2 regions of the Nostoc sp. DedQUE09 genome follow, and region 2 is predicted to be linked to the other one. Evidence: predicted binding sites of a transcription regulator. Region 2 holds the regulator's gene; the other holds the start of a gene.
What was found. Region 2 encodes NtcA, which controls nitrogen genes in cyanobacteria. Its sites were predicted from a motif close to TNTGTANNNNNNNNTACANA; they were not measured.
Positions count from the first base shown of each region.

Region 1: RMY27_RS23145 (Glu/Leu/Phe/Val dehydrogenase) is a predicted target of NtcA. The motif match lies at 12,677-12,696, and genes of this name have one in related genera.

Region 1 covers NZ_JAVRCE010000041.1:51,739-67,293, forward strand. Annotated here, with positions in the region: gene RMY27_RS23085 (hypothetical protein) at 426-1,760, shown strand; gene RMY27_RS23090 (DUF3592 domain-containing protein) at 1,988-2,566, opposite strand; gene minE (cell division topological specificity factor MinE) at 2,876-3,166, opposite strand; gene minD (septum site-determining protein MinD) at 3,203-4,009, opposite strand; gene minC (septum site-determining protein MinC) at 4,182-5,222, opposite strand; gene RMY27_RS23110 (four-carbon acid sugar kinase family protein) at 5,477-6,799, opposite strand; gene RMY27_RS23115 (hypothetical protein) at 6,959-7,621, opposite strand; partial or broken gene RMY27_RS23120 (DUF29 domain-containing protein) at 7,662-7,787, opposite strand; gene RMY27_RS23125 (hypothetical protein) at 7,759-7,896, opposite strand; gene RMY27_RS23130 (hemerythrin domain-containing protein) at 8,257-8,730, shown strand; gene RMY27_RS23135 (Gfo/Idh/MocA family oxidoreductase) at 8,833-9,954, shown strand; gene RMY27_RS23140 (SH3 domain-containing protein) at 10,203-10,763, opposite strand; gene RMY27_RS23145 (Glu/Leu/Phe/Val dehydrogenase) at 11,302-12,591, opposite strand; gene RMY27_RS23150 (beta-ketoacyl-ACP synthase) at 12,814-13,956, opposite strand; gene RMY27_RS23155 (peptidylprolyl isomerase) at 14,045-14,845, opposite strand; gene RMY27_RS23160 (photosystem I assembly protein Ycf4) at 14,967-15,536, opposite strand.
Region 2 covers NZ_JAVRCE010000022.1:65,288-80,842, reverse strand. Annotated here, with positions in the region: gene map (type I methionyl aminopeptidase) at 1-379, shown strand, start outside; gene RMY27_RS16100 (hypothetical protein) at 518-1,981, opposite strand; gene RMY27_RS16095 (amidase) at 2,190-3,593, shown strand; gene RMY27_RS16090 (Crp/Fnr family transcriptional regulator) at 3,596-4,294, shown strand; gene RMY27_RS16085 (hypothetical protein) at 4,339-4,830, opposite strand; gene RMY27_RS16080 (cupin domain-containing protein) at 4,852-5,196, opposite strand; gene RMY27_RS16075 (class I SAM-dependent methyltransferase) at 5,289-6,065, opposite strand; gene RMY27_RS16070 (GNAT family N-acetyltransferase) at 6,323-6,862, opposite strand; gene RMY27_RS16065 (EndoU domain-containing protein) at 6,903-7,700, opposite strand; gene RMY27_RS16060 (aldo/keto reductase) at 7,964-8,830, opposite strand; gene RMY27_RS16055 (heavy-metal-associated domain-containing protein) at 9,252-9,452, opposite strand; gene RMY27_RS16050 (DUF3146 family protein) at 10,364-10,627, shown strand; gene RMY27_RS16045 (pre-16S rRNA-processing nuclease YqgF) at 10,674-11,129, opposite strand; gene RMY27_RS16040 (DUF3084 domain-containing protein) at 11,277-12,767, opposite strand; gene ntcA (global nitrogen regulator NtcA) at 12,936-13,607, opposite strand; gene fabI (enoyl-ACP reductase FabI) at 13,987-14,763, shown strand; gene hisB (imidazoleglycerol-phosphate dehydratase HisB) at 14,845-15,486, shown strand.

The DNA of each region.
Region 1 (15,555 bases), on a different contig from region 2:
CGCTGTTATATTTAGTGTGTAACCTAGCCTATTTGCTGTGTACTAGCGATCGCTCGTACTATCCCCAGTAGCTAAGTTAGATTATCTCTTATTTGCCAGCATCATTCCTCAAACTATATCCTAAATATCCCTTAACCAAGACTTATTTTTGGTGTGTTTTTGTATAGGGTAGTTATAGATTGTGTAGTAATTACTGAGTTCTCAGCATATTTACTATACTCGCATATTTTTGCAAAAAAATATCCCGTACTTAAGTCAGAAAAAGTGTAGACGATGATACTTAATTTTTGTAAACCTCTGCAAACTTTGAAGATATTATTTCGTCATTACTTTTAGTTTCTTGTTATACATATAACTACCACCTGCCCATTGCTATTGATGTATTGCTTCTCACATAGCAATTGCCCCCTCTAGAGAGTCTACAAATGCTTAAACCCCTTTTGCTGTCAGGATGGTTCCGCACACAACCATTTCTCAATTACGTTGTCGTTGTGATACTTATTGCACCTTTATTAGGAGCATCGGCTCACACGATCCCAGTAAGATCCGAAGTACATAAACTAACTTCGATGGCTGGAGAATCTGACTCTGTATCAAAGGAAATAGCTGTAGTTGGGGAACCTGAGATAGCTGAAACATTAAAAACAGATCAAATCGAATCGATCACAGAAGAATTTGACTCTGTGCCAACACAAAGTATTGCTGTTCAGGAACCGCAAGTATTACCAGCGGATAAAATTGAGTCTTCAACTGAAGTAGATAATTATCTCTCAAGCAGCGATTTAGATTTAAGTGATGTAACTGTTCCCGATTCTTTGGCAGCAGTTGAACTCGCACCATCAACAGATGTTCCTGTTAGCCAACTTAATTTAATACGTAAACTTAAAGCTGCTAATGTTAAGTCTTTGAGAGGACAAGAAAATTATCTCTCTAGAAAAAAGTCTTTTACTGAATCATTGACAGCAACTCAAGTAGCACCAGCTATTAGAGAATCTCAATCAACCACAACGACGGAAATACCTGTTGTGGAAACAGCTAATGAGTCCCAAGCAGAACAAATAGATCCCATCGGCAGCCCTCATCCGATTCCTTGGAAATGGATTACAGCAACTCAAGAAGCTATTGCTGCTAATGGTGGTTCTGGAGTACGTCACTATCGCAGCGTACCCGTGATTTCTCCAGATGGTAAGTATGCTGTTTATAGTCGAGTACAACTGGAAGTAAAACCCCAAATGTACAACAGCCGTGTCACCAGCATGATGTTTGTCCAAGATATGCAGACTAAGAAATTGTGGGTGATGGCTTCAACGACTCCAGTTAGCGATCCTTTATTAAAAATAAAGGCTGTAAAAGGAGAATCGTCTGAAGAAAGTGATCCGAGTGGTAAGATTGGGGTATTAGTTCCAGTTAGTTGGTCAGAAAAAGGCGATCGCTTCTTAGCACGCAAGTTTGAAGGTATCTTTAACACAGGTGATTCTACAGATAGTGCAGTGATTTGGGATCGGCAAAAAAATCACGCTAACACAGTCACTCCTGTTAGTGAGGAAGAACATGAAAAAATTGCCGTATTGTTAGGTTGGAGTAAAAGCCAACCAGAACATGTGTTATTTCGTGCAGGGGAATTGGGCGAGGAAAACTGGCCATTAATGCAAGTTGCTAATGATGGCAAGACTATCACTACAACAGACAACGATCGGCCGATTACTTTTGGTAAAAAGGTGACAGAAATTTGGGCAGGCCCACAAGTTGCCTACCGATAGTTTATTGGCTAGTTACAAGCCTCATCCCCTCATGGATGGGGCAATTAACAGAAAAAATCTTGCAATCTGCCATTAATGGGCGAGTCCTATTTTTCGTCAGTAAGGGACAGTGAGAAACTAGATTACTCCTAAGTCTTTCCAAGCCGTTTTGCAATACTTTTCGGATAAATCCAACAATCTCTCTTTGGTCTGGGTAAAGGTTAAAGGGGAAGGGGTAAAGGTAAATATCAAACCCTTTCCCTTTCCCCTTTCCCCCTTAACCGAAAAGTATTGAGCCGCTTTGTAGCATCTAGCATCACTTTAGCAACCACAAGCAAAACTCCAATCGGTAGTACTAGAGAACCAAATATTTTAATCGCATCTCCCAAGCTAGATTGAGCAGGTGCAGTAGTTCCAATAAAAGTGTTTCGAGGGTTGGTGCGATCGTACCAAACCTTTACGATTTGCCCCCTTTCAAATTGAGCATCTCTGGGACACTTGTGACGCCTTGAATCTTGACAAGGACGGCGTTTTACAACGCAAGGCTCACTTTGTTCTTCATACTGCTGACCTTGAACTGTAAATCGAATTACTGGACAGCTCAGTTTTTTACCCTCTGGCTCAGACTCGCTAAAGGTGAAGGTTTCTCGACGAACTACAGTTGCGGAGGTAGCTTCCCATTGAATGCGTGGCTGGGTTAGAGTTGACCAGGTTGATAATCCAGTAATTGTAACAAGCATCACCCCAAAAAAAGCAGCCAGCCCAATAAAAATAGCAGCAGATACGAGGAGGGTGATACGAAAAAAGATTATTTGAAGCCGTGACATACAAGCCTAACATAGTCTCAATAGTACTTGTATGCAAGTATACCCAAATAAAAAATTGTGTTATTTCAACTCATCTGACGTAGAATCGTTTTTTTGTAAATATTCTTAATTAATTAACCAAAAAGTTGGTATGATTCGTCGCAATTGGCAATAATTTCACTACATCCTAATTAAGTTGGCACAATCAAATCAAACTATATGAAGAAAAATGAACTAAGCTAAAACCCTTATGTTTATTGCTTATTCCAACAACAATTATTTACGCCGACTTACTTAGTTATTAAAACTTAATCCTAAAACTATAAAGACTTATTTATCACCTCTTTCCCATTCAGGTATAGCACCCTTCACTCGGCGGATGGGCAAATTAGCAATCAAAGCTGTGGTTCGTTGGTTGCTTTCTAAGGAGAACTCCAAGCCCTCTGTCTCAATTTCGACATAGCGACAGACTACATCTAGGATTTCTTTCCGCATTTTTTCCAACGTTTGAGGATCTAAGTCAGCGCGATCGTGAGCAATCACCAATTGCAGGCGACGTTTAACTTGAGTTCGACTGCTATCAGGGCCGCGAAAAAAAAGTTTTTCTAGAAGTTCAATCATTACGAATAGGTCTGGCGCGGAGACTGGAAAAGTAAGTTAGACAATCTTTGTCCTGAACAACCTTCGTATCCGGGCGAAGATGCTGTCTTGGGACGAGTCGATCTCCAGAAATTCGACACTTTCCCCTTCTAATCTACGAGCAATGTTCTCAAAGGCTGTGGCAGCTAAAGATGGATTTTCCGCTAACACTAAGGGTTCGCCGCGATTGGTAGATACAATAACACGCTCGTCGTCAGGGATTACCCCGATCAAGGGAATGGCGAGAAGTTCCTGAACATCTTGCACTGACATCATATCATTTGCTTGCACCATTGAGGGTCTGATGCGGTTAATTATTAAATGAACACGCTTGATACCTTGTGCTTCTAGTAAGCCTACTACCCGATCGGCATCGCGAACTGAAGAAATTTCTGGTGTGCTGACAACTAACGCTTCTTTAGCCGGGCCGATCGCATTTTTAAACCCATTTTCAATACCGGCAGGGCTATCAATAATCACGTACTGATATTTTTGTGCTAGTGCATTCACCAATAACTTCATCTGTTCGGGTGTGACTGCATCTTTGGAACGATTTTGGGCTGCCGGCAAGAGTACGAGATTGGGTTGGCGCTTATCTTTTACCAAGGCTTGTTCTAATCGGCACTCTCTGGCTAAAACTTCTACCGCAGTATAAACGATGCGGTTTTCCAGCCCTAAGAGCAAATCCAAATTTCTCAGACCAAAATCCGCATCAACCAAAGCAACTTGACGCCCCATTTTGGCCAAAGCCATACCCAAATTTGCTGAAACTGTGGTTTTACCCACTCCTCCTTTACCGGAGGTAATCACAATAATGCGAGTCATGATAGAAATGCGGTCAATGAGGGTTCAGGAAATATAAAACAGTAAATTGCAGTATAAAGTATGAAGTATCGTATCAAGTATGAAGAAATATCTGTTCTCCCTGATGAGGGCGAGGCATGAATATTTGTCTTATTTCATCCTTACCTATATACTTCATTCTTTAAGTAAATATTTATGGCTCTTGATTGCTTTTGGTAAATTGATTTCTAGAAAAATCAGTAGCCCTAGCGATACGAATTCCTTGGGGCGTAATATGTGCCACCTCTGGAGAAAACTGGATTGGCGGTTTTTCTGGTGCTCTCGCTACAGCATCTGCGATCCGCAGTTGGGTTGGTTCCATTTGCAAGGCCATAATCAGACACTCACGATTGCCTCCAGCCCCAGCATGAGCAATTCCACGCAAACGACCCCAGATAATAATATCTCCATCTGCAATTACAATACCACCTGGATTTAAATCTCCCAAAAGAATTACTGTCCCAGGATGACGAATTTCTACTCCAGAGCGGACTGTCATTTCTAAATAGAGGGCATCTTCTTGGGGGATCGCTGTAGCGGTTGGCTCTGAACTCAGGGAAGTTGCGGGCTGTAATTGTTCTACTGAATACCCAGAAGTTACAGCAGCGATCGCAGTTTGCCGCCGACTCGTCGAGACAGATATCAGTCGCAGTTGGACTTCACTCAAAGCTTCGGCGAGTTCTTGGAGTTGTCTGGTATCCACTAAACGGTCTTGTGCCATTAAATGCACAGGTGTATTAGCTACCCGGAAGCGATCGCCTGCGCTCAGACGTTGCCTGATTTGTTGCCAAATATCAGACCAAGTGAGTTCTGAGGCAGATACTTGAGATTCTGAGGGCAAAATTAATAAAAGTCGTCCCTCCTTACTTTTTAACTGGACTTGACTATTGTCATTTACACGATGCCCTGGTAATGCTAACTCATCGGGATTTAAGTCAGTCAGGATAAAATCCGCTCCGGCATCAGTATTTGACTCTACATCTGGGTCAGCAGGATTTGACTTTACATCTCCAAGAACAGTATTTGATTTTAAATAAAGGAGGACAGATTTTAACTCAGCATCCGGGAGGATAGAATCTGACTCTACATCAGAAACAGTAGGATTTGCCTCTACCTCAGAAAGGATAGAGTTTGATTCTGCATTAGGAAGTGCAGAATTTGACTTTAGATTGGGAATCGCAGAATCAGAAGTCATGCAGTACTAGCCAAAAGACAACAGATTTTCAATTTTGGGTCGCACCTTTGGTGCGCTGACAGCGCAACTTGGATTTTGGATTTGTGTCACTCACATAACGACCGGCTCAGTGACCACAAGGGGTATTGGCGTAGTAGGATATTAGTCCGACATTAACCAAAAGACTCTTTAATCTCAAATCGTTCGACTGAGTGTAGCCGTACCCCGCAGGAGTTGCAAGCTACGCGTAGCGTTCCGCAGGAAAGTCTAAAATCTCAAATTGGCACGGTCAACCTCTGATAAACTGTCCCCAAGGCATCAGCATCGCCGACATTACCTGGAAACAGCACCACAGGCAAATCAGGAAACTGGGGATGATCGGATGACGTTAACACCATTGAACAACCAGCTAAAATTTGACCGAGTAAACGGGCTGAAGTTAAAGCTAGTCCAGTACTCAAGACATCGTTTGAAGTAATGCCACCCTTGCTGATTAAGAATCCTATATCAGATGGTAAACCGCGCACAATATCCATTAATAAACTTGAAACTTTTTCCCCAAACTCCAATCGTGTCTTGACATCTTGAAAATTTAGTTCCTGACGGCTAGTATAAACCACTGGTGTTTTGCCAGCTTCGTGTGCCGCCCGTGTACTTTCTTGGATTTCAGTTAGTAATGTCGCAGATTGATTTGCATCATCAAGTAATCGCCCCACATTCACTTCGATGCCCACAGTTCCTTCTAGTTGCAACAGCGCCTCTAATTGCTGGGTAGTCTTTTTCACATGGGAACCAACAATCACCGCACCTGGTTTGCCTTGGCGCACGTACTGCCCCATGTTTTCGGCGGCAATGGGTTGGGGTGGTAAAGCAGCTAAAGCCGTTAAAATACTTGCTGCACTGCGAAAGAGAAAGCGTTTGCCTTGACTGGCGGCTGCTAATATATCTACTGCAAAGCGGTTGAGATCGGCTTGAGTTTCACCATCGACGACAGCGCACTGATTACCATTAAGTTGTAACAATCGTTCCAAACTACCAGCGCGAATATCGGACAGGAGAAACCTTTCTACAACTTCGGCACTAATTCGTCCTTGAGTCTTTTCTTCGACGTACTTGGGTAAGTAACTGTGATGGTAGCTGAAGACGGAATCACGAGCAAATTCGGTTTCATGGACTGGGGTGGTTACACTGTCAATCATCAAGTAATGCACGCTGTCACGGGTGAAGCGTCCGCCTTCAAAAAATGCTGGTACGAGAAAATGAGCATCAAAGGGGCCAAGTTCTTGTGCGATCGCATCAGTTTCAATGGGATAATGTCCCCGCAAAGTAGAATCAGAACGGCTGACAATTAGAAAATCGTCGATTCCTTCAGCATTCAAAGCGATTTTCAGGTTCTGGCAAACTTCTTTGGTGACAGATGCAGCTGACTCTGGCGTTAGCGATCTAGTATTAGTCAGCACAAAAAAAATCGGCGAATCATCCTGTAACCCACGGCGTAGAGTGTCTACATCCCAGTGCATTAGCAGCAAGCAGCTGTGGACTGTTTGAGAACCTGTAGGGTCATCATCTAGGACGATTATTTTGGGTTTGTTGCTCATTTAAGTCAACGGGGCGATTGTTTTCTGGGAAAGTATTGGGCGACTAGAAGTCGCTACTACATAAGCAAAGTCCACCTCCGTGAACTAATCCAAAATCAAGGGTTTTCTAACCTGCGGAGGCAGGTAAATTCTCGTGTAACCACTTTTACAAACATTCTCTTAGCCTTTTTGCAATTTTCTGATTTCTGCTTGCACATCGATCGCAATTTGCAATGATTGATTTAGCAGTTGAGCATATTCGCCTGCTTGACTACTAACTTGTAAAGCTTGCAGACTGGCTAAATTATTCACAAATAACTCTTGGTTATTAGCAAGCAATTTTTTATTATCTCGCAAAATTCGTTCCGTTTTCAGAGCGCGGACTAAATCTTCTCTAATTAGTTGTAGGGCGGCGGTGACTTTATCTCGGTCATGGATACTGCTTTCTACGTTTCCTGATGCTGCCAATTGGTCATTAATATCGATCGCACTAACCAGGTCATGATATTTATCAACTTCATCTAAAAGTATTGTCAATCCTTCAGGACAGGTTAATTGTCGCCACAGCCACCGCCCCACTAATATCGGCATTGGCACTAAAATTAGTAAAAGAATTCCTAGTCGAATTGAAGAACCAATAGTTGGCAGAATAATAAACGCGTAAACAAAGCCCACAATTATTGGCGTTAGTGCCAGCGTCACCAGCATTTCACTGATAAAAAACCCTAATCGCTTTTTGCTATCTCGCAAAACCGAGGGGCGAAAAACGTCTTCTGGATCGAACCCAGTCAAACGTCTCAGTTCCCCCTTACTAATTTCCAAGCCTATTAAGTCCGGCTGCACGTCTGCATACTCCTATGGAAACCCAAGTTGCGTATTCATTTTAATCGGGTTTACCGTGATGATTGTGGTTATATTCAGGAAACCAGTTTTCATCTAAGATTTGTTCTAAAGAGCCAATGGGTATAGCAGGAAATATGTCAATGGCAAGTTGAGAGCGATCGCTGCTGAAGTAATTCTTCAATCGCTTCCCATTGTCCAGGGCGAAAGTCGGCTGTGGAATTATCAAGCGCTTGACGCAGAAGCAATAATCCCTGTTTTTGAAGGTCGGTTGTCATATATACTAAGTGGCTGTTGTCATTTCTGTTGTAACATCAAAGACAAATAGTACTTAGTTATGTTTAGGACTCACACCACTTATTTGTGAGGCTGTAGCAAATCAAATGTGTGGGAATCTTCAACAGGTGTTCGAGGTTTGGGCTGTAGCCTTGAGTCGCTAATGGTATATACTCAGCATCCATCATGCTGAGGTTATGAATTTCAGCTAAGGTGCAATACCGAAAATATTCCTTAAGTCTAAATTAAAGCTTACTCAAAGAATGAGGTTTTGATTTCCCAAGTCATTGAGAATATACGAGATTCCATTCATTAAACTCCAACTTATCAGCCCAAAAAATCAATTATTACTGAGGGAAAAAATGGCTAAAACTAAAGCAACAGACATTCTTTCATTAATTGAAGCAGAGCATCGGCAAGTTGAGAAGCTTTTTGCAGAAGCAGAAAAAGCTAAAGGTGCAAAGTTGGTTGAGCAATTCAATCAAATCTATATAGAACTGATCTTACATGCAAGAACTGAAGAATTAGTGTTCTACCCAGCTTTGCGAGAATACGAAGAAACTGAACAATATATTGAAGAGGCTGAAGAAGAACATGAAGAAGTTTCAGTTATTTTAGAAGAAATTAAGGGGCTTAAGCCTACTAAACCTGAGTTTAAAGAAAAGATGAGCGAATTGAAGGAAATACTTGAGCATCATGTAGAAGAGGAAGAAAGCGAAATTTTTAATGCTGTGCGCGAATGTATGAGCGATCAAGAGCTAACTGAATTAGGACAGGAGTTTCAAGAGACGAAAGCTAAGTTAGTGTCAAATGTAGAAGCTGCATTAGCAATGTAGTCATGCACTTTTTTTTAAATGCTTGCATAAATAATTAGCCATGTTCTACACGTAATTAGGCATTAAAATTACCTAAATATTACTTCATCAAAGAGGATAAAAATGACTGCTACAAATGATAAAAGCAAAATTCGTTACGCCGTTGTTGGTTTAGGTTGGTTTGCCCAAGAAGCCGCCTTACCTTCCTTTGTCCATACTGAAAACTCGGAATTAGTCGCACTGGTTTCAGATGACCCTACAAAAAACGAAGAACTGAGCAAAAAGTATGGGATTAACCATACTTACTCTTACGATGAGTATGAGGACTGTCTGGCAAGCGGCGAGGTTGATGCAGTTTATATTGCGTTGCCCAATCACTTGCATTGCGACTTCACTGTTCGGGCTGCTAATCAGGCAATTCATGTATTATGTGAAAAGCCAATGGCGGTAACTGAACAAGAGTGTGAGGCAATGATTAAAGCTGCCAATGACAATAATGTGAAGCTGATGATTGCCTACCGCTTACATTTAGAAGAAGCCAATTTACAAGCAGTCGAAATTTTGCGCTCAAAGCAAATTGGTGAACCACGAATTTTCAACTCGGTTTTTACTCAGCAAGTAGAAGAAGGCAATATTCGTTTACGAGATGTCACAGGTGGTGGGACGCTCTATGACATTGGCATTTACTGCATTAATGCTGCACGTTACCTATTTCAAGATGAACCAATTGAAGTATTTGCTGTAGCTGCCAATAACGGAGAACAACGCTTCAGCGAAGTGGAAGAAATGGCTAGCGTCATCTTGCGCTTCCCGAATGAGCGATTGGCAACATTTACCTGTAGCTTTGGAGGGGCAAGTGTTTCGACTTATCAGATTGTAGGTACTCAAGGCGATTTACGAGTACAACCTGCATATCCTTGGCAGGGAGAAATCAAGCATTACCTGACAATTAATGGTGAAACTCAAGAGCATACTTTTGAGGATCGCGATCAACTAGCAGCTGAATTTACCTATTTCTCTGATTGTATTCTGCAAGATAAAGACCCAGAGCCATCTGGGACAGAAGGATTGATTGATGTTTCGATCATTCAAGCGCTTTATCAGTCAATTGAAACTGGTCAACCTGTACAAATCGAAACTAGTAATCGCCATCAACGCCCCACATCGGATCAAAGTATTGAGCATCCTCCTAGTGACGAGAAGCCAGACTTGATTCATGCTGCTGCACCTTCTGGGCAGTCGTAAGGTTCATTGAAGAAGATGTTTAAATGCTCTGCATGGGAATGCTTCATGTATGCTGCTGACTCCATGTCTGACTGGAAACAGCAGTCCCTAATTAGTCATTCCCATGCAGAGCATAGGAACAAAAGAACAATGAGGAAACCTAGCTTTTTTCGACGACTTGTATATACACCGTAGATTCCCTAGTAAATGGTCATTAGTGTTGAGGGGTTAGGTTTGAATAAAAGTTGCACAAGACGTTAATTTATAATCTATGTACAACTACTGAGGACTATTGAAGGAATATATCCATTGACGGGGGATGAAATTGGCACCCAACCATCTTTTCCACGATTTTTAATTGTTACTTGCTGACCACTTTGTAGAACTCCAAGAATAGGACTGTTAATTGAGGGTTCTTGCCTGACACGTAAAACTCCTCCCACAAAAATTTTGCGACAGTTATCTGTTTGAGAAGTTGTTTGTGAGGGAGGTACTGGCTGTCCACATTGCTTGAGATAAGCGGCAGATATATAGCCAGACTGCGGTGATGATATTGCCACCCAGCTACTTGAAGAATTGGTCTTTTCAATAATTACAAGTGAGTAATTACGCAATGTCCCAATAATTGCACCATCTGGACTAGACCGGATATTGAGATTATCACCATTAGTCTCAACTCGGCGGCAGTTATCTGGGGCCTGTACAAGTTGGTATTTACTTGAATTTTGGAGTGATGTAGGAATAGTAGAGCTAGCAGGATATGCTGTCAGCGTCAACGAAAGTGTTGCAGTTATCGCTAAAGGTTTTCGCCAGTCAAGAAACTTTATCATGAGCAAACATCTTAGTCTAAAAATAATAATTAGTAATACCAATTATTTGTGAAACACAAAATCAAGCTTGCTAAGACTTGGGACTTATATCATGTCCGCCAAATTACCCATAATAAAAGAACCCCACCCCCAACCCCTCCCCGCAGGCGGGGAGGGGAGACAAAGCACAGCTTTGGCGGGGTGGGGTTCTTCGGATTTAATAAGCAATCAAGCGGACATGATATTAACCCCTAAGTTCTGGAGCAATCTCACAGGTAAATCGGTATAAGTTGCATTTTTAATAAATGACGTTGGTGAAGAAAGTTTTGTTGCAAAAAAACGCTTGAGTAGTCAAAAGTTTCTGGAAAATTAACAACACCTTTTTTTGAGTTTGCTTGCTATATTTATTAAACTTACTATTGTGATATCGAAGACATTTAGTACTAGTTATATTGTCGCGATCGCTCAAGAAAATAAGGCAGATAAATCAATGGCGGATCAAGTAAAATTACTACCGACAATGATCTATTCTGCCTAATGAACAACTAAGTATAAAAACTTAAGGATAAAGACCTCTGTCAGTCAACGCCTGAGCTACTCTACCTACCCCCAAGGTGTAAGCTGCTAACCTTAAAGAAATTTGCCGTACCTCCGACTGATGAATCACCTTGCGGTACGCTTGTACCATCAAATGTTCCATTTCGCGGTTGACGCGCTCCTCATCCCAAAATACGTAGGAAAGACCCTGTACCCACTCTAAATAACTGACTACTACACCGCCAGCATTGGCCAAAATATCTGGTAACACTGTCACACCCCGCGCCTCTAAGGCCAAGTTAGCCTCAAGAGTAACCGGGCCGTTAGCTGCTTCTGCGACAATTTGCGCCTGCACCTGATTGACATTTTCTTCAGTGATTTGGTTCTCCAAAGCTGCTGGTATTAAGACATCACAGGGTAAGGTTAATAAATCTGCATTGCTAATTGGTACAGATTGCGGGAAACCCACAATACTCTTACGATTTTCAGCAGCGTAGACTTTTAACTTAGGAATATCAAGACCAGCTTCAGAGAATATTCCCCCAGCACCAGTTGAAACAGCGATAATTTTTGCGCCTGCTTCATATAGTAATTCCGCTGCGGCACAGCCGACGTTACCGAAACCCTGAATGGCTACTCGCACTCCTGCCAAAGATTTACCTCGATCTGCTAACGCCTCACGGACAATAATCATCGTGCCACGTCCGGTTGCCATTTCTCGCCCCAGAGAACCACCAATAGAAAGGGGTTTTCCAGTTACAACTCCTGGTACAGCATGACCAACATTTACAGAGTAGGTGTCCATCATCCAAGCCATCTCACGTGCAGAAGTACCCATATCTGGCGCAGGAATATCTACGGAAGGCCCAATATCTTTAATCAACTCGCTGATATAACGGCGGCTGATTCGCTCTAATTCGCCAACACTGTAGCGTTTGGGATCTATAGCAATGCCACCCTTTCCACCACCGTAAGGAATACCTAACAAGGCGCATTTCCAGGTCATCAACATTGCTAGAGCGGATACTTCGCGCAAAGTCACAGCCGGATGGTAACGAATTCCGCCCTTGTATGGGCCTAAGACATCAGAGTGCTGCACTCGGTGTCCAGCGAGAACTTGTATTTCCCCATCATCTAACTTCACGGGGATGGAAACCGTAACAACTTTACGCGGGTGGCTGAGAATTTCTAGCAAACCCTGATTTAAATTTAATTCTTTAGCTGCCGCTTCTAAGTAGCTACAGGCTTGGTCAAATGGGCATATATGCGCTGGAGAAGCAGGTTCTGACAGCAACAGAGATTTTGAAATCATAAGTTTTCTCCTAATCACGGTATCTTTGCGAACCGGATCTCATCTGTACCTAAGCTTATCCTTTTTTTTTTGAAAAAGGAAAGATTTTGTAGTTTTTGTTACAGTTTTATATTTTATATTCTGATATGTAAAAATTATTCAAAAATCACTGTTGTAGGGGCGCACAGCTGCCCCTAAATGAAAATTTATATGTTATTGGTCAGATAGTTAAATCCAAAATTTTTACCTTCCTAAAGCGATCGCGGCATTCTGTCCCCCAAAACCAAAACTCAAACATAATACCTGGCGGATTTTGCTTAGACGTGCTGCTGTAACAATATCTAAATCAAACTCTGGCTGCTGCAATCCTAAACAAGGTGGTAAAATTTGATGTTTTAGCGCCATGAGAGAAAAAGCTACACCTAAAGCCCCAGATGCCCCTAATGTATGACCTGTGCTTCCTTTCGTGGAGCTAACTGCCACGCCTTGGGGAAACAAACGCTGGATTACCATGCTCTCCATTTGGTCATTTAACTGGGTAGCTGTGCCATGAGCATGAATGTAATCGATATCGGCTGGTGTCAGACAACTACGTTCTAGACATTGTTTGATGGCAGCGATCGCACTTTTCCCTTCAGGTTCTGGTGAATTACTATGATATGCGTCGTTAGTTAAGCCAAAACCGAGAATTTCACCATACACTTTTGCTTGACGCTGCTTTGCAAACTCTGCTGATTCCAAGACAAACACAGCTGCGCCTTCGCCCAAGACTAAACCTTCTCGCTGCAAATCAAAGGGATAAGCGCCAGTTTTTGCCAAAGCACCCATCTGCTGAAACCCAGCTAAAGTTAAGGGTGTAATTGGTGCTTCCACTCCACCTGCGATCGCTTGTTGACATTGCCCAGTTTGGATAAGTAAAGCTGCTTGGGCAATAGACCAAATTCCAGTTGCACAAGCTGTCATTGGTGCTAAAACTATCCCAGATGCACCGATTTGTCTTGCAGCTGCGATCGCATTGATATGAGGTAATGTATCTAGCCAATTTCCAAAAGAGGAAACGGGGAAATGATTCGCGTTGTACATTTCCCGCGCCAGCATTTCCCAAGACGCTTGATAAGAACGACTCGATCCAATGACTACAGCACAATCAGTTAAAGGTGCAACTAATCCAGAATCTTGTAAAGCAGAAGCAACAACCATCCGAGTTAACATTGTCAACTCAGATGGTTGTTCAGCAATCAAACCTAGAGGAAGTGGTGTAAGTTCTGGAAATGGTTGATGTAAACGAATTCCAGATTTACCTAAAATTAAATTTCGCCAGCTATCCTCTAAGCTTCCACCCAAGGCGGAAACTAAACCAATACCAGTAACAAAAATTTTGACCAATTTAGGAGTTAGAAGTTAAAAGTGAGGAGTTAAGAGTTAAGAGTTTTTCCCTCGCCCCCTGCTCCCCTGCCCCCCTGCCACCTTCCTCCTACTGTCCTGGTGCTTTCAGATTTTCAGCGCCTTGAGTGACTTTAGCAGAGTCAATGCGATCGCCTTGTTGAATTTTGTTCACGACATCAAAGCCTTGAGTGACATTGCCAAACACGGCGTAGTTCCCATCCAAAAATGCTAGATCCGCTAAAGCAAAGTAAAACTGGGCAGAAGCTGAATCTGGTGATTGCGATCGCGCCATCGCTACTGCACCCTGTTTATGGGGCAATACGACAGCTTGAGCAGTAGCATCAAATGGTTTATTGTAAATCGGAGTATCCGAACCTTTTGGCTTAACTTCTAAAGGTATATAACGAGCATTTCCCGTTTTTGGGTCAATATAGCTACCTGTTCCCAGTCTATCTGCTGGAACTTTTGGGTCTTTGCTTTGGGGATCGCCCCCTTGAACTACAAACGGTTGGGGTTGGCGCACAACTCGATGGAAAGCTAAACCATCGTACACACCCTTTTGCACTAAATCTACGAAGTTGCCAGCTGTGATGGGGGCATTAGTGCCGTCTACTTCGATAGTAATCGGCGAACCTTTAACTGTGATTACCACAGTAGCCTTGCCTTCAAGGCGCGGTAAATCTGCCAGTCCAGGAATACTCTCACTAATAGTTTGAGATACAGATGTTGCTTCAGTAGTTGTCTTGGTGCTTGCCTCGGTTGTAGCCGAGGTAGCAGTCGAGTTTGGAGAAGAGCTATTAGAAGCGACTTGCTGTGTTGAACATCCTCCCAACATCAAGGCACTGATAATCACAAGAGAAAGCAAAAATTGTGAAATTTTTAACCGCATTGCCTGTTACCGATTTAACCAGAGTATCTTATCGTTTTGAGGAGCATTGGGATTAGGGGAGAGGCGACAGGTAATAGGGAATAATCTGTACCCTGTTACCTCTACCCTCTACCCTAATTTCTTAAAGTCCTTCTAGTGATACTCCCAAAAAGCGGGCTAACTTTGCGCCTTCTGTTTCCAACTCTGTTAAAGATACCGGTTGTCCAACCCGTGTTAAGGGTATATCTCGCCGTCCTTTAATGCGTAGATAGAGGGCGCGACGGGGGTTAAGACCTTCTTTTATGTCTATTAATACAGATTGGACATCTTCTATGCGGCTATCAATCTGGATTCGGCGGTTTTTACCAGGAAACCCCCAGCGGAAGATTTTGATTGCGCCAGTTTCCCGATCGAATTCGTTGTAACCGCCTCCAACATCCAATAAAATCACTAACCACAGGTATGTAGCTAATAGCAAGCCAGCGGTACCATATAACCCCATTACTAATCCTTGGGGGACAAATACCAGTTGAGTGGGATCGGAAACTATGAGTAAATTAACTTTTAAATAACTGGATATTCCAGCCAATAAAAAGCCGCTTGCTCCCAAGGTAACGATAGTTGCCCACCAGTAGTTACTGAACCGACGAGAACCGAGAACATTTTGGTGCAGGAGGCGATCGCCTTTGTTAATCGTTGTTGATGTCGTCATTGAACTACCATTGCCTGTG
Region 2 (15,555 bases):
AGAAGCTTTATATAAAGGCATTGAGCAAGTAAAGGCTGGTGTATACCTGCTTGACTTAGCTGGAGCAATTGAAGATCATGTGAAATCTAACGGCTTTAGTATAGTTGAAGAGTTTACTGGACACGGTGTCGGTCGTAACCTGCATGAAGAACCTTCAGTATTCAACTACCGTACTCGTGAGATGCCAAATGTTAAACTTCGAGCGGGGATGACGCTGGCAATTGAGCCAATTTTAAACGCAGGTTCTAGACACACGCGGACATTATCTGACCGTTGGACAGCAGTCACTATGGATAATTCTTTGTCTGCTCAGTTTGAGCATACAGTTTTGGTGACAGAGACTGGTTATGAGATTTTAACTGACCGTTCTAAGCTGTAATTGTCAGTTGTAATTATCTGTTGTTGAGAGAGGTAAAGCGTTGAAAGAGGGCGATTTACCTCTTTACTTTTTTAACGCAATTTGTAAAATATTCAATACCTACTATATAGTAATCCTATCTAATTTTTCACAAATGATTTAGGAATGCTGACTAGTCACCGCATAATTAGTTTTATAAATAGAAAGCATCTCTTTAGCTTGGACAGAGACAGACGTACTCTCTGGAATAGCTTCTAACAAATTAATTGCTTGCTGCCATTTATCTTGTGCTTGCTTTCGACTTAGTTGTGAATGAGGTGAATTTTGAACAAATAAATTAGCTTCTGTTGCTAGCTTGTGAGCTAATTCTAAGTTTCCTAAAGCTTTCTTTTCAATTATGACTCTTTGGCTGATAGATTTATAGTTAATTTGATAGTAAGCTAATTTCTTCTTTGCCCGGTCATATAGTGATGTTTTAGCAGGAATTTTATCTAACAAAATTATTGCCTGATACCATTTAGTTTCTGCTTGTTGCCAAACCTTTAGAGGATGCGGTGGCTTTTGAACCAGAGAAGCAGCTTCCATGCCAAGTTTTTGAGCAGATTTAAAGTTGGCGATCGCTCTGCCATCGTCTACGACGAACGCATTTGTTTCTTGAGTTAAACTTAGATTTTGCTCTCTAATTTTCAAACCAGCAAAAGTTAAGATTAATAAACTTGAAGCGATAATCAAAGCTGAACGTATTATTTTTGGTGTTGAAAACTTTGGTACTATTCCTACTTCCTGGCTACTACTTTCCTGTTCAATCTTTTCCAGGGCTTGTTCTCCCTGTTGAGTTAAAGTATTAGCCTGAATAATTAAAGCAGCAATTTGCTCTTGGAAATAATCACAATCATTGAGAATGTCTGTCAGTTCTTGAAATTTTCTCTCACTCGATATGATTAATTCGTGGTCATCGTCTAACCACTCTAAAGCGAAACCAGATTTACCATAAAAAGCGGAGACACCTAATAAAATATTTAATAGATTGCGACTATTTTTAATAGTATCAAAAATATAATTTAGTTTTTGCTGTAATTGTAATAGTTGTTTTTGAGAATCGCTATTTTTTTCAATTTGATGTTTTAAAATATTAGAGTTAGCCAAGGATAAGTTAATTTGTAAGCTGTCATTCAAGGTTTGAAATTCATTGGATATACTTAAATTAATAATATTAGAATTTAGTTGATTTACTAATTGAATATCACTAAGAATATCAGCGGCTATTGCTTGCAAAAAATAACCCCATTCAATCCAATCATCAAGTTTTGATTGTAAATCAGTTAATAAAATTTTAGTTTCTGAGTTTCCAAACTTTTCTGCGATCGCTGGATCGACTAATCCCAGATTAGGTATAAATAAAGTAGCTGCTGCGCTCAATCTAGGAAGTGTAGCAATCGCAGAATTATTGATATGCTCAAATCTCAATTCCTGAGCAATTAATTTTTTAATATTCCGTAGCTGTTCCTGAGCATTATTGATTAGGATAATTTGTTCCATGATTTGGTTAGAATCGCCCAGAGTCAGTTTTAAACTCTGAATTAGTGTTGGCAATTCACTAACAAGTATTTCTAGGTTAGCCATAAATACCCCTTGGGGATTTGTCGAAAGTTTATGCGGAACAATTAAAATGGCTTGAGTAAGAATACAACCACGCCTATTGCATCTGAGCATCCTAAACAAGTCACAAATCTTAGGAGCTATAAAATGTATAGTTCCCGGAAATCCTGCTAAAGTAACAATTTCAGTTTAAAAATCCCAGAGAAAGAGAAAATTACCCATTCACTAACCTATGAATGAAGTTGATTTAGCATTTACCCCAGCATTAGAGTTGGCGCAATTAATTCGTCGCCGGGAAATATCACCGTTAGAGTTGGTAGAAATATATTTAGAACGGATTGGGCAATTAAATCCCCAATTAGGAAGTTATTTTACAGTGACGGCAGAATTAGCGATCGCAGATGCCAAAGCCAAAACAGAATTATTGACAACTACCTCAGAACTACCGCCATTTTTTGGCGTGCCGATTTCCATTAAAGACCTCAATGCTGTAGCAGGTGTTACCTGTACTTATGGAAATCCGGCATTACTGAACAATATCTCTAACTATGATGATGGGGTTGTAACGCGGATTAAGCAAGCTGGATTTACTATTCTCGGTAAAACAGCTACTTCCGAATTAGGTTCTTTTCCCTACAGTGAGCCTATGGGTTTTCCCCCAGCGAGAAATCCGTGGAATTTAGAATACACCCCTGGCGGTTCCAGTGGTGGCGCAGCGGCGGCGGTAGCAGCGGGACTGTGTGCGATCGCTCAAGGTTCTGATGGCGGTGGTTCAATTCGGGGGCCTGCGGCTTGTTGTGGTTTGGTGGGGCTTAAACCATCCAGAGGCAGAGTGAGTAAAGCACCCGTAGGCGAACGCCTCGCTGGAATTGCCGTCAACGGGCCAATCGCCCGGACTGTTGCCGATGCTGCTGCCGTTTTGGATGCCATGTCTGGTTACATGACAGGCGATCCTTACTGGTTGCCAGATCCCGAACCATCATTTCTCGCCGCAACTGGGACAAAACTTGGTGCTTTGCGAATTGCCTTTGACACTAGTATTTCTCCTTTGGGAGAAGCTGACGCCAACTGTCAGCAAGGTGTCCGCCAAACAGTCCAGTTATTAGAACAACTTGGCCACCACGTTGAACAAAAATCCCCAGATTTTAGCGGTTTAGTTGAACCATTTCAAATCGTTTGGCAAGCTGGAGTAGCCGCATCGGGACTTCCTGCTGAAGCTTTGCAGCCATTGAATCGCTGGCTATTTGCACGCACAGGTTCTGTTGGAGAATACCTGCAAGCAGTTTCCCAAATGCAGGTAGTGGCACGTCAAATTGTGGCATTTTTCGATACCGTGGATGTGCTGATATTGCCAGTTTATCTACATTCACCTATCCACGTTGGGGAATGGGCTTCGCTCAGTCCAGAAGAGACATTCCAAAATATTATTGAGTGGGTTGCCCCTTGTCCGCCTGCGAATGCAACTGGACAACCTGCGATCGCCATTCCTGTCGGCTTTGATAGTAAGGGTTTACCCATCAGTGTCCAGCTAATTGGTAAACCTGCCGCTGAAGCCACAATCATCAGCCTAGCAGCACAATTAGAAGCGGCTAACCCTTGGATTCATCATCGTCCAGCCTTGGCAATATCGGGCTAATCATGCAGGCATCTCTGGAACAACTTTCGCAAATTATTGTGTTTGCGGGTTTAAAAACGGCAGAGAAGATCGGTTTGCAACCTTACACCCAGGTGCAGCACCATCGTAAAGGAGAAATTATTCTCCATGAAGGCGATCGCTTACCAGCAAAGCTCTACGCTGTTGTCAGTGGATCAATTCAAGTTACCAAAACAGCAACAACGGGGAAAGAAACAATTCTCCGTGCCTTAGCTGCTGGGGAAATTTTTGCGGCTCCTGCTTTGTTAGGAAATGGAATTTCTCCAGCAACTGTCACTGCTGAATCTGATTGTGAAATCCTCACTGTAGAGCGAGATGCTTTATTAAAAGCTATTGGCGAAAATCCTGAAATTGCCTTACGAATGCTGATGGTTTTTAACAGTCGGATTCAGCAATTACATGAAACAGTCCACGGATTAGTTTCTGAGAGAGCTATTGTTCGCCTTGCGAGATTGATTCAATATTTTGCTGCTGAATCTGGAACTGAATCTAGTCCACAAGGCGAGTGCTTAAAAGTCAAATTATCTTATTATCGGATGGCTCGAAGTAGCGGCATTACTTACGAAGAATGCGTGCGATTAATTAAAAGTCTCAAGTCAGTAATTGTCTATCATCGTGGTGGAACAATTACTATAGTTGATACTGAGAAATTAGATGCGATCGCATCTGGAGATATAGATTAGTCAGGGCGCACAGATGTACGCCCCTACACGTGGGGGACAGCAATTCAGACTGCTACAGCGACTCTATCTTGTTCGCGTGCAGCAACAACTAAAACTAGACATAGAGCTGCGATCGCTTTTTGCCATTCCTGCTGAACTTGCGCGTCTTCGACACCTTCAAACATTCCTATCAAGCGGGGAATAGAAGCTTCTAAAGCCGGACGAGGTACTGGACGGTGCAACTCAACCAAATGAGTTAGACTTTCTTGATTATGAAGAAAACCAATTACCCATGTTGTTGTGTGATCAGGACTATCAGGAACCCGCTTAACTCCCAACTCATTTTTTAGCCAGTTGTAAAAAGGTGGTAATTCCTTAGCTAAAACTCCTCCTGCTGTGGGTAAAGTTTCCTTAAGTAAACTGGTATCTAAGCTGTTTAATTCTTGTTGTAATCCAGGCGAATTTAGAACTTTAGTTAGAGGTTGTGATAGTATTTCTTCCAACTGAGCTTCAGAGAAATTTAAATTTTGAGCAAAAGTTAAAATTAGCGATCGCATTTTTTTAGACTCCATAATTAACTAATTTTTATCTGTGACTTTCTCAGAAAGTGTGAGCAAAAATGTCAAATTTTCTTCCGCTTTTAAGGCATGAGGTGCGTTAGCAGGCATAAAGACAAAAATCCCATGTTCCAGTTGAATATCTTCTCCAGATAAAGTGAGTATACCTCTGCCTTCAATTACATTAATGGTGGCATTCCGAATAGAGGTATGCTCACAAATATCAGTGTTAGCTGCGAGACAAAATAAAGTGTATTGACAAGCATTATCTTTCAGCAGTACTTTACTGAGAACTCCCGCACTGGGATATTGAATTTGTTCTCGTAGTTGAGTAATAAAAAATGGGTTAGTTATGATTTTGGTCATAGTATTTTGGGATGATAAACCGTAAGCAAGGCTGATAATCCTTCAAGGATTATCACTATTTTTCAGGAAATGGTTTTAGTGAATAAATTATGTTACTGAGCAACAGCACACGAAATGATGTAGCCTAATTCGTGTTGGTATTTATGAAAAACTTGGTGAATTTCTAAAACTCGGTTGCGGATATCTCTTTGCGTCAAGACATTCCAGAAGATTCGAGTTGTGTTAAAAAAACCTTCATCTTGAAATATCCGCCCTAAATTCAGTAAATTCATTGAGTCAGTTTGGCATTTCTGTATTTGCAATCCTGCTGTTGCAAAAGCCGTAATCCAGTTGGATTGTGAAAGTGGTGTAGAATTAACTCGAATTACTCGTGCTAAGTCAGCATGAATTTGTTCTTCTTTATCACTGGCTAACAGTTCGTGGGAGAGAAATTTACCTCCCCGTTTGAGCCGATTATGAATTTCAGCTAAAATCTTGGTTTTTCCCAATGGGGATTGCATTGTGAGAATGGCTTCTGCCAATACATAATCAAACTTTCCTGAGATTGCCTCTAGGTTGAAAATATTACCTTCAATTATTTCGACTTGATTTTCTAACCCAGCAGCGCAGATATTAGCACGCGCACTAGCTACACTATCAGGATTTTTTTCAATGCCTACTACTTTCACATGGTAGCTTTTTGCTAAAGCGATCGCACTATATCCAAAGCTAGAACCTAGCTCTAAAACTGTCTCTCCAGGTTGAAAATTTGCCCACTGAAATAATTTCTCGGTGGCTATTCGTCCACCAGGACGTAAATATTTTTTACCCGCTGCTGCTAAGACTTCGTGCCCGTTAGCTGTTTGGAAATTGAGGATAGTATTGGTCATTTGTGCGACCCTCTGAACTTGTCTTATCCTCAATTTCTCAGTAATTTATGATATTGTCTTTGAGGTAGCTCATAGAAGCAGTATTAGAGGTTGTTTGAAAAGTAGTTTGTAATTTTAATCACATTATCACCCCCCTTAATTCACCCGATGCATTGGGGGGAAACAAGAAAAATCTGGTTCCCTCCCCTTTCTAAGGGGAGGGTTAGGGTGGGGTAAAAAATATTTGATACATCAATTATGACTTTTCAAACATCCTCTTAGTTTGCTTTCCATTCATGCTCAAGGAGCGCGTAAAGAAAGTTGTCATACCATTTGCCTTTGATTAACTCTTTTTCCCGCAGATGACCCTCACGACGCATACCAGTTTTTTCTAATACCCTTACAGAAGCAACATTCTCTGAAACACACCAAGACCAGATACGATGCATTCTCAATTCTTCAAAGCCGAATTTTAAAATTGCCTGTGCTGCTTCTGTTGCATAACCTTGTCCCCAATATTGAGTATTTAGTTCATAGCCGATATTTGCTTCCCGCATTTCCGGGTCATTTACACGGATACCACAATTGCCAATCAGACGATTTTCTTCTTTGAGGACAATAGCTAACTGAAACTTAGTCCGAGGTTGCTCTTTTTGCTGTTCGATAAACATCTGGAGAAATTCGCAAACATCTTTCTGTGTGCGTTGTGTCCAGTAACTATAACGCAAGTACAAAGGATTAGATTGATAAGTAAAAACCGCTTGCCAGTCTGCCTCTATAAAATCACGCATTAGCAAGCGGTGTGTTTCTAACATCATGTATTTCTTCTATGCGCTTAGTACAAGCAATCTAATAATTTTAACTTTTACATTTTGCACCTTGAGGAGTAGCATCGGGATAATAGGTAATGATCGCTTTTTCTTTACTTACAAAAACCGTAGTGAAAAACTTTCCCGTTTCTTTGTCACGTACATTATAAATACATGCTTCCTGATTATTACCTTGGAGTTTAAATATTTTGGTGGCATCTAAAAGCATTTCTTCGGCATTACTGAGATATCCATAGCCTTTAATAACATCTATTACTGTGCGATTTTTCTGTTTAATTACTACACCCATTGTATAAATTACATTAGGAATAACTTCCTCTCGTCCTTGATTATTTGGTAAACGTCCGCCTATGCCTTCATTTTGTAACTGTAAATATCTGCCGTAAAAATGCAAGCCACCAATATCTTTGGCGTTATATATTTCGCCACAAAATATATGTTCAAACCCCTGACGTTGGAACCAAATATTTGTTAAATCTTCAAGAAATTGTGCTTTATTCCTACGTCCAGGGCGCAGTTCACCGCCGCTAACTTGCTGAATTTTCTGCAAGACATCTGGGTAATAAGATAACAATTGTTTAAAATTATTAGGACTAACTCTTGTACCAATAGGGCCGCAAAGTTTTAGTACAGCCTTGTCAAAAGGATTGAGCAGCGGTGGAGGTGGCGTGATATCTACCTGTTGCCCTGCGGGAAAGCGAACAGGAACCGGGTTATCAACATTATCAAAAAACGGCAAAAGTTGCGTATTTGATTGAGCCTGAACCTTCACTGAATTTTGCCAGCAAAATGAGGAAACCAGTAGTAAAACAAACAAATTTATCATCTGCTTTGACCTATTGGTTAAAGAATTTGGCTGCATAAATTTTTAGATGAATTACTTATATGGCAATACTAGATCAAGTTTAATTTAAGGGATAGCATACTTTATAAAAAACCCGGTTTTTTTAATAAACCGGGTTGATAAAGTTTTTTAAAAGTCTGTTGGCTTGGAATTTTAAATTATTGATTACCCTGTCTTAAGCTAACTAAACGTGGCAGGTTAATTTTTGGCAACTTTCATTAAATCCACGTTATTTAATGGAATCATTAAGTTGCCCCATCAATTTTTTGCATTTCTTGATCAGATAGTTTCACATTGATAGCTTGTGCTGAGTCTTCAATGCTAAAGACCTTGCTAGCGCCAGGAATTGGCAAAATAACGGGCGATTTGGAACGCAACCACGCCAGAACGATATTGTACACTGATACGCCTTTTTCTTTAGCTAACTGAGCGATCGCAGGAATATCTTGCAAGCCCTGATGGCGGCGCCTACCACCAAAGGGACTCCAAGGTAAAAAAGTCAATCCTTGCTGTTCGCAATATTTCAATACGCCATCATTTTCTGGCTGTCGTTGCCAAGGGCTGTATTGATTCTGCACCGAGACAATATCCACCACATCCTGCGCCCGCTTAATTTGTTCAACGGAAAAGTTAGAAACTCCCACAAATCGAATCAAACCAGCCTCTACTGCTTCTTTAACTGGCGCAAGGGATTCTTCAATGGTGTAATTAGTATCGGGAGAATGGTATTGCCAAACATCGATGGGTTTAGCACCACCCAATGCTTCAAAACTGTCGCGAATTGTTTGGCGCAAATGTTCTGGGTTGCCGTTGCTTGTCCAGTTGCCATCGGGACGCATCAATCCGCCCTTGGTTGCCACAATGACTTGGTTAACATCGCCTTTGTAACTAGTAAGTGCTTTGTGAATTAATCTCTCGTTGTGGTGCTTATCTGACTCATCTTTGCAGTAAGAATCGGCAGTGTCAATAAATGTAATACCCAGATCCAAGGCACGATGAATAACTTGGATTGATTCCGATTCGGGAGGACGATTAGAAATTGACATGGGCATACCACCCAAACCGATCGCACTTACAAAGATACCAGTTTTTCCTAGTTGTTTGGTTTCCATGCTTCTAGCTATAGCTTTCTGCCCCAATTATCTACCAGTTAGTTATTCCTCATAAATCCTCCCTAGTACTTAGAATTGAGGATAAATGAATGTAATTCTTCTTTAAGCTAGGTGTGAGAATACCACATTATTTGACAAGCAACCGTCGTTTCCTCTAACTTCTACCTAATAATGATTACTAATATAAGATTTAGTATTTAATTTTATTCAAGTCATGTTTGATTGCAGTTTTGGTGAATTTAATTCTTGCTCAAGCTTGCCAATATTTAGATTTATTTGCCATCTTATGAGAGGAGAAATAATTGCGATCCAGTAGAGTAATTAATAATATTTACGCCCTGAAAACGGACGTAAATATCATTAATTAATTCTGTTGGCTAACTTATTTTCTCTAAATTTATTAGAAAACTTAAAGATTTAATTAATAGCCCTCTATAGTATAACCAGCAGATTGAACCATCTGTTTAATTGACTCTTCAGAAGCCGCAGCATCTACAGTTACAGTTTTAGTATCAACGTTTACATCTATTTTGGCATCAGACTCCATAGTCAGAATAGATTTAGTAATTTTCTTGGCGCACTCATCACCTTTAATATCTGGAACTTTCAATTGAATTGCCATTACTTACCTCATTACGTAAACTAAAATTTACATTTAAGAAATATAATATCAATTTTAATAGTGAGCGCACATCTTACTTGAGTTAGGGAATTGAGTGTCACAGAAATAGAATAACTAATAGTTATATTTAAATCGTTATTGACAAAATATTTAGGCAGCAAAACCAAAATAAAATACCAAAATATATAAAATTTTTTATGAAAATGTACTTAGTACTACTAAGTTATAAAAAGCCGCTTGTTTAGTTTATTCTGAAGACTCCATCAGACATTAACTCTGTTTTTCTAGGCGTTGCTATTTGACGTAGTTGTTCTTATAGCACTGTCCAATCGTACAAGCGTCTATGCGTAATTCACAAAACCTTTTTATCTCTAGTTTTTAATTTATTGTATGCTTCAGATACTTTTGCCCAACATTTGGAGTACATATAGATTCAAAAAACAGCTATCTTGCGACATAAATATACTGTGGGTTCCCAACAAAGACTTTGAGCGACACAATTATGATAGGAGTGTTGGACACTGCTAATTTGGGTATTGACGATAGAGACTGCTTCACATTGCGAATGGGAACGATTCCTAAAATGTGCCATTAGTTAAAGCGCGATCGCTAGAAGTAACGAAAAAATTAGCATTTTTCGTTTGATTTATTTTCTAATCTCTACAATGAACTGTGACTCTCAAAGACTTGCTAATGCTTTTCTACAAGACGCTACGCGTAGCTTGTTTTCCCGTAGGGGTAAGCTCTCGGTGATTGCGCGACTTCAGGATGCTGAAGTCATTTTGCTCATAAACACAACCTAGTCAACTACAAATACCCACTTTGTCAGTTTGTCTAATTAAGATATGTTTGGTAAATAAAATAAGTAGCCTACATCATCGGCTGTTATTTCACACTTGACATAAAGCATTGTGAGTGCAAAACGTCTGCCAGAAACCATTGCCCATGTCAGAATTACCCGCCAATCCTGGCAACACGGCTTCCTAGAAGGCGAAGTGAATGCGGGTGAGTTTGAGTGGCATTTCCAGTGGCATTTTCGCCGGGGAGAACTTGCCGTCAAGCCTTCCCAAGGCCGCGCCTTAATCAAAGAACCCCTTGGTCGATTTTTGGAGCAACAAGATTATCAGCTAGAGCCTGGAGGAGACTACGCTTTTACGATTCGGGCGGAACTTTAAAAGTTAGGAGTTAGGAGTTAGAGTTAGGAGTTAACGATCTAAGTCCTCACTCCTGACTGCTTAGTGTTGATTCTGTGAGGCGATTTAAGTATCTTTCGATTAAGAGGATGGCAACAATGTCATCTATAGGTCTTGGTGGCTGCCGTAGACCCTGTGGCAATAGCTTTATTAGCCCTTTGGGCGGGAACATTTGCCAATAGCGATCGCGTGCTTCTAAGGTTGTGTAGCGTTCATCCACTAAAATAATACTCAGCGGTTCTGTCAATTCTTGATATAATTTCTGTCTCCACTGTTTGGCTGTAGTTTGGTCGCCCATGACCATCAAAGAGATCGGAAACTTTTGACGCAGTGTCTCAATGGTAGCGATCGCCTCTTTTGCTAACACAACTTCATGATAATACAGTTGCCGATCCAGTCCCATCACCGCTAAACCACACTTATCTCGACCTGGATCAAACCCCAAAATGACTGGTTGCGTTGCTGAAAATTCACGGAAATTCATAATTAATTAAATAAAAATTAGAAATGTACCCTTACAGGGATCTTGCTACGCATAGTATCTGCTAAATAAAAAATTCAGCTACAGCAACTATTTTGACTGCTGTTCAATATGTTTAAATCTTACTAATAACAGTGTGCAAATACTTTTTTAAGTACTAAAAATAATTTTTCCGTTAACTATTGCCACCAATTTTACTCTTAATGGCCCAGCTGTATAAGTGTCCTCTGCTGCGATCGCTTTGATCTCTAAGGGTTGATTATACTGTCTTAATTGGCTGACAAAGCGCAGAAAAGTCCCCTCTACTTGCACATTTTCGACAATTCCGGCATTACGGGCACGAAATTGGGAAGCAGAAATCAGTATTTCTAGCCGCTGCTGTAACTGATAAGATGTCATGGTTTTGGAATCAGCAGTAGTGGTGGCTAGCACCGCGCCTCCCGAAAAAACCAATTGATTCTGGGCTGTATCCGCGAAAAATTCTATCTGCTTTTCTCCTCTGACGTAATTACCAGCAGAGAAAATTCGCACGACGTATTCTTGACCATCGCCAATCTGCTTGCTCAATTGATCGACCCTATCCTGGGTCACGCGTAGCAGCTCTAAATTTGCCGGATTTGCACCAGGCTCGCTTAATTCCAGGTTGGCGTTGCGATTGGCTTCTTGTAAAAGTTGTACCACTGCCTGACGAGCAGCAGCAGGCTGAGTAACACGAATTACAGCAGCGGACAAAACTTGACCACGAACTAAGGCCAGCTTACCCAAACGCAGGTCGCGGTAGGACTGATAATATTTTTCCAGCCTGGCAACTTCCTGTTCTAGTTCCTCCTGTTGTGTTTCCAATTCTTTGAGGCGTGATTCCCGTTTGGCAATCACTTGCTCTCGTGCTGCAACTTCTACATTACGTTTTTGAATTAGTTGATCCAGTTGGGCAATTTTTTGATCGCGCTGTTTTATGGCTTCTTGACGGTTAGCAAGTTCGCGATCGCGTTTTTCAATTGCTGTTTTGGCTTCGTCAATGGCTTTTTTCGCTTCCGCATAGAGTCTTTGACGTTCTGTCTTCAATAGTTCAACTGCCGCCTGTAGTTCCTTTCTCTGGTTATAAACACTTTGTAATTCAGCTATGGCTTTTTGGTATTGAGTTACAACCCGATCTAGCTGACCTTGAGTGCGTTGGAGTTGAGTTTGAGTTTGGGCTTGTTGACTAATGGTGCGGTTCAACTGGGCTTGCGTTTGCCTCTGTTTAGCATTCGCCGCCTGCAAGGATTGATTAATTGCCTGTAAGTCCTGTTGTGCTTTTGCTTGGGCGATTCTTGCTTGATTTAGCTCGCCCTCTACCTGACTTTTCTGAGTTTCTGCGGTTTTTAGCTGTTCCCGTTTCTGTCGCAGGTCTGTTTGAATATCTTCTAACTCAAAGACTCCTTTGCGCAAGCCTTCGTCAGCAGCGAATAAAATCCCTAAAGTTGATGCGGAAATCAAACCACCAGTAAAAATTGTTACTAGTACAGCAGTGTTTTTCGGACGAAGCTTAAAAAGTGAGAGGCGGGCTTTGCCAACTCGTGTGCCGATGCGATCGCCCACGGTGGCAATTACGCCTCCCAGAATCAAAATTGCTGCGATGAGGATGTATCCGGTGGTCATCTTTAGCTACCGAAATCCTTCCAGATACAGCCTACTACTTTTAAGCATTGTCTGGAAAGAAGTGGGAATTGGCAATAGCTGAAATTATTCAATTTTAGATTTACCTCTAGCTATTAGTGTCATTTTTCAAAATAGAACACGCGCCGATTCCCCTTTCTCCAATTGTTTTTATGTGAACTGCCTACTTAAGGTAACAGGTTTATGTACAGTAATCTTCTTTTTGTGGATAGAAATCATCTTTTTCTCACGCAAATCTCCTAGTAGCCTAGTAACGGTAACACGAGTTGAACCAATTGCCTCTGCGATCGCTTGATGAGATAATTTCAAATCAATAGTGATCCCATCTGCACAAGGAACCCCAAAATCCCGGCAAAGAATTAGTAAAAAACTCACTAACCTAGAACCCATATCTCGGTGAGCAAGAGTTTCAATCATCATCTCTGTTTGTAAAATGCGCGAAGACAGACCTCGCAGCATTAACATTGATAATTCTGGATTTTCCTTGAGTGCTTGTTCCACTTGTTCAATTGGTGCTGACAGTAATTCCGCAGGCGTAAATGCAACCGCATGGTAAAACCGATCCGACTTATTTCCTGTCAGCAATGACAATACACCAAAAACACTATTTTCCCGCAGCAACGCTACCGTTATTTCCTCTCCTGCCTCGTACACCCTGGAAAGTTTAACAGCACCTTTCAAAAGAAAATAAACTCGTTCGGCAGGATCGCCAGGAAAAAAGATCGTTTTATTGCGTTCAAACGTTTCCACAACTGGCGGAAACGCCCCGGTCGCCATCTGACGAAAAACATTTGCTAGGGCTTTATCTTGTGTCACGATCATCTCCCTTCCCCTACCCAATGCCGGAAAAACAAAAACTGATTACCTAAGAATACACCCGAAAAATGAATAAAGCACCGTCAACCTTTTTGTACTTTCCTATACTCAAACTAATCTCTTCATAACTCTTTGTTTATAATGATACATAATTGTTGATCCTTTCAGCTACAACTTGTTGATAAGTAGTTCCAATAGCTGTATTCAAAAGGTTTTTTGAAGAACAAATAAAGATATCTTGAGAATATCTTTATAAAAAATCAAGATTTTTGTCACAGCAAACACCCTTATCAATATTCATTTTTGTCAATCCTGTATAAAACAAAGACTAAACGTGCCTCAGATTCTAGTATGCTCCTAATGATCGATCGCATTAACAATTTCTATGCTAAATCTGACTGGAAAAAATGCCCTTGTTACAGGTATTGCCAATAACCGCTCGATCGCCTGGGGGATAGCCCAACAGCTGCACCTCGCCGGAGCAAACCTGGGTATTACCTACCTGCCGGATGAACGCGGCAAGATGGAGAAAAAAGTCGCCGAGTTAGTAGAACCTCTTAAGCCCAGCTTATTTCTACCCTGTAATGTCCAAGATGACGAACAAATTAAATCTACCTTTGCGGCAATCCGCGAACAGTGGGGAAAGCTAGATATCCTCATCCATTGTCTAGCCTTTGCTAGCAAAGACGATTTAAGTGGAGATTTTAGCCAAACCTCTCGTTCTGGGTTCAACACCGCTTTAGAAATTAGTACCTACTCGCTGGTGCAATTAAGTGGTGCAGCGAAACCTTTGATGACAGAGGGAGGTAGTATCGTCACCCTGACATATTTAGGTGGTGTCAGAGCAATCCCCAACTACAATGTTATGGGAATTGCCAAGGCGGGGTTAGAAATGAGTGTGCGTTACCTAGCTGCTGAACTAGGGTCGCAAAATATCCGCGTGAATGCCATCTCCGCAGGCCCTATCCGCACTTTGGCATCTTCAGCAGTGGGTGGAATTTTGGATATGATTCATCATGTAGAAGAGGTAGCTCCCCTACGACGCACCGTCACTCAGCTAGAAGTAGGCAATGCTGCGGCTTTCTTGTGTAGTGATTTGTCCAGCGGCATTACCGGACAAATTCTCTATGTAGATGCAGGATATGAAATTATGGGAATGTGACGCGATAAAGTTAGGAGTTAGGAGTTATGAGTTATGAATTTTTAACTCCTAACTCCTAACTCTTAGCTCTTTCCACTCCCCATGCAAACAACCAATCGCCAAGTTAATTCAAACTACGATCGCTTAACCCAAACTCCTCGGATTGCCACTGTTCACCGCACCACTGGTGAAACTAATGTGCAAGTTACCATCAACCTAGATGGTAGAGGAACTTGCACAGCAGCAACAGGTATTCCGTTTTTGGATCACATGTTGCATCAAATTGCTTCCCACGGGCTGGTTGATATAGATGTCCAAGCCAAGGGAGACTGGGAAATTGACGACCATCACACCAATGAAGATGTAGGCATTACTTTAGGGCAAGCTTTTAACCAAGCATTAGGCGACAGAAAAGGCATTGTTCGCTTTGGTAATTTTCTTGCACCGCTAGATGAAGCCTTAGTTCAAGTAGCGCTAGACTTTTCTGGACGACCTCACCTCAGCTACGGCTTGCAAATTCCTACTCAGCGGGTAGGAACCTATGACACCCAACTGGTGCGAGAATTTTTTGTGGCTTTGGTAAACCATAGCCAGATGACACTGCATATTCGACAACTGGATGGCATTAATTCCCATCACATCATTGAAGCGACATTTAAAGCCTTTGCAAGAGCAACACGGCAGGCAGTGGAAATTGACCCCCGACGTGCTGGCTTAATTCCCAGTTCTAAGGGAGTTCTATGAAAAGAGTCAAATTGGGGATTGATCATTTGTCATTTGTCATTAGTCATTGGGAAAGAGGAGGCAGAAGGC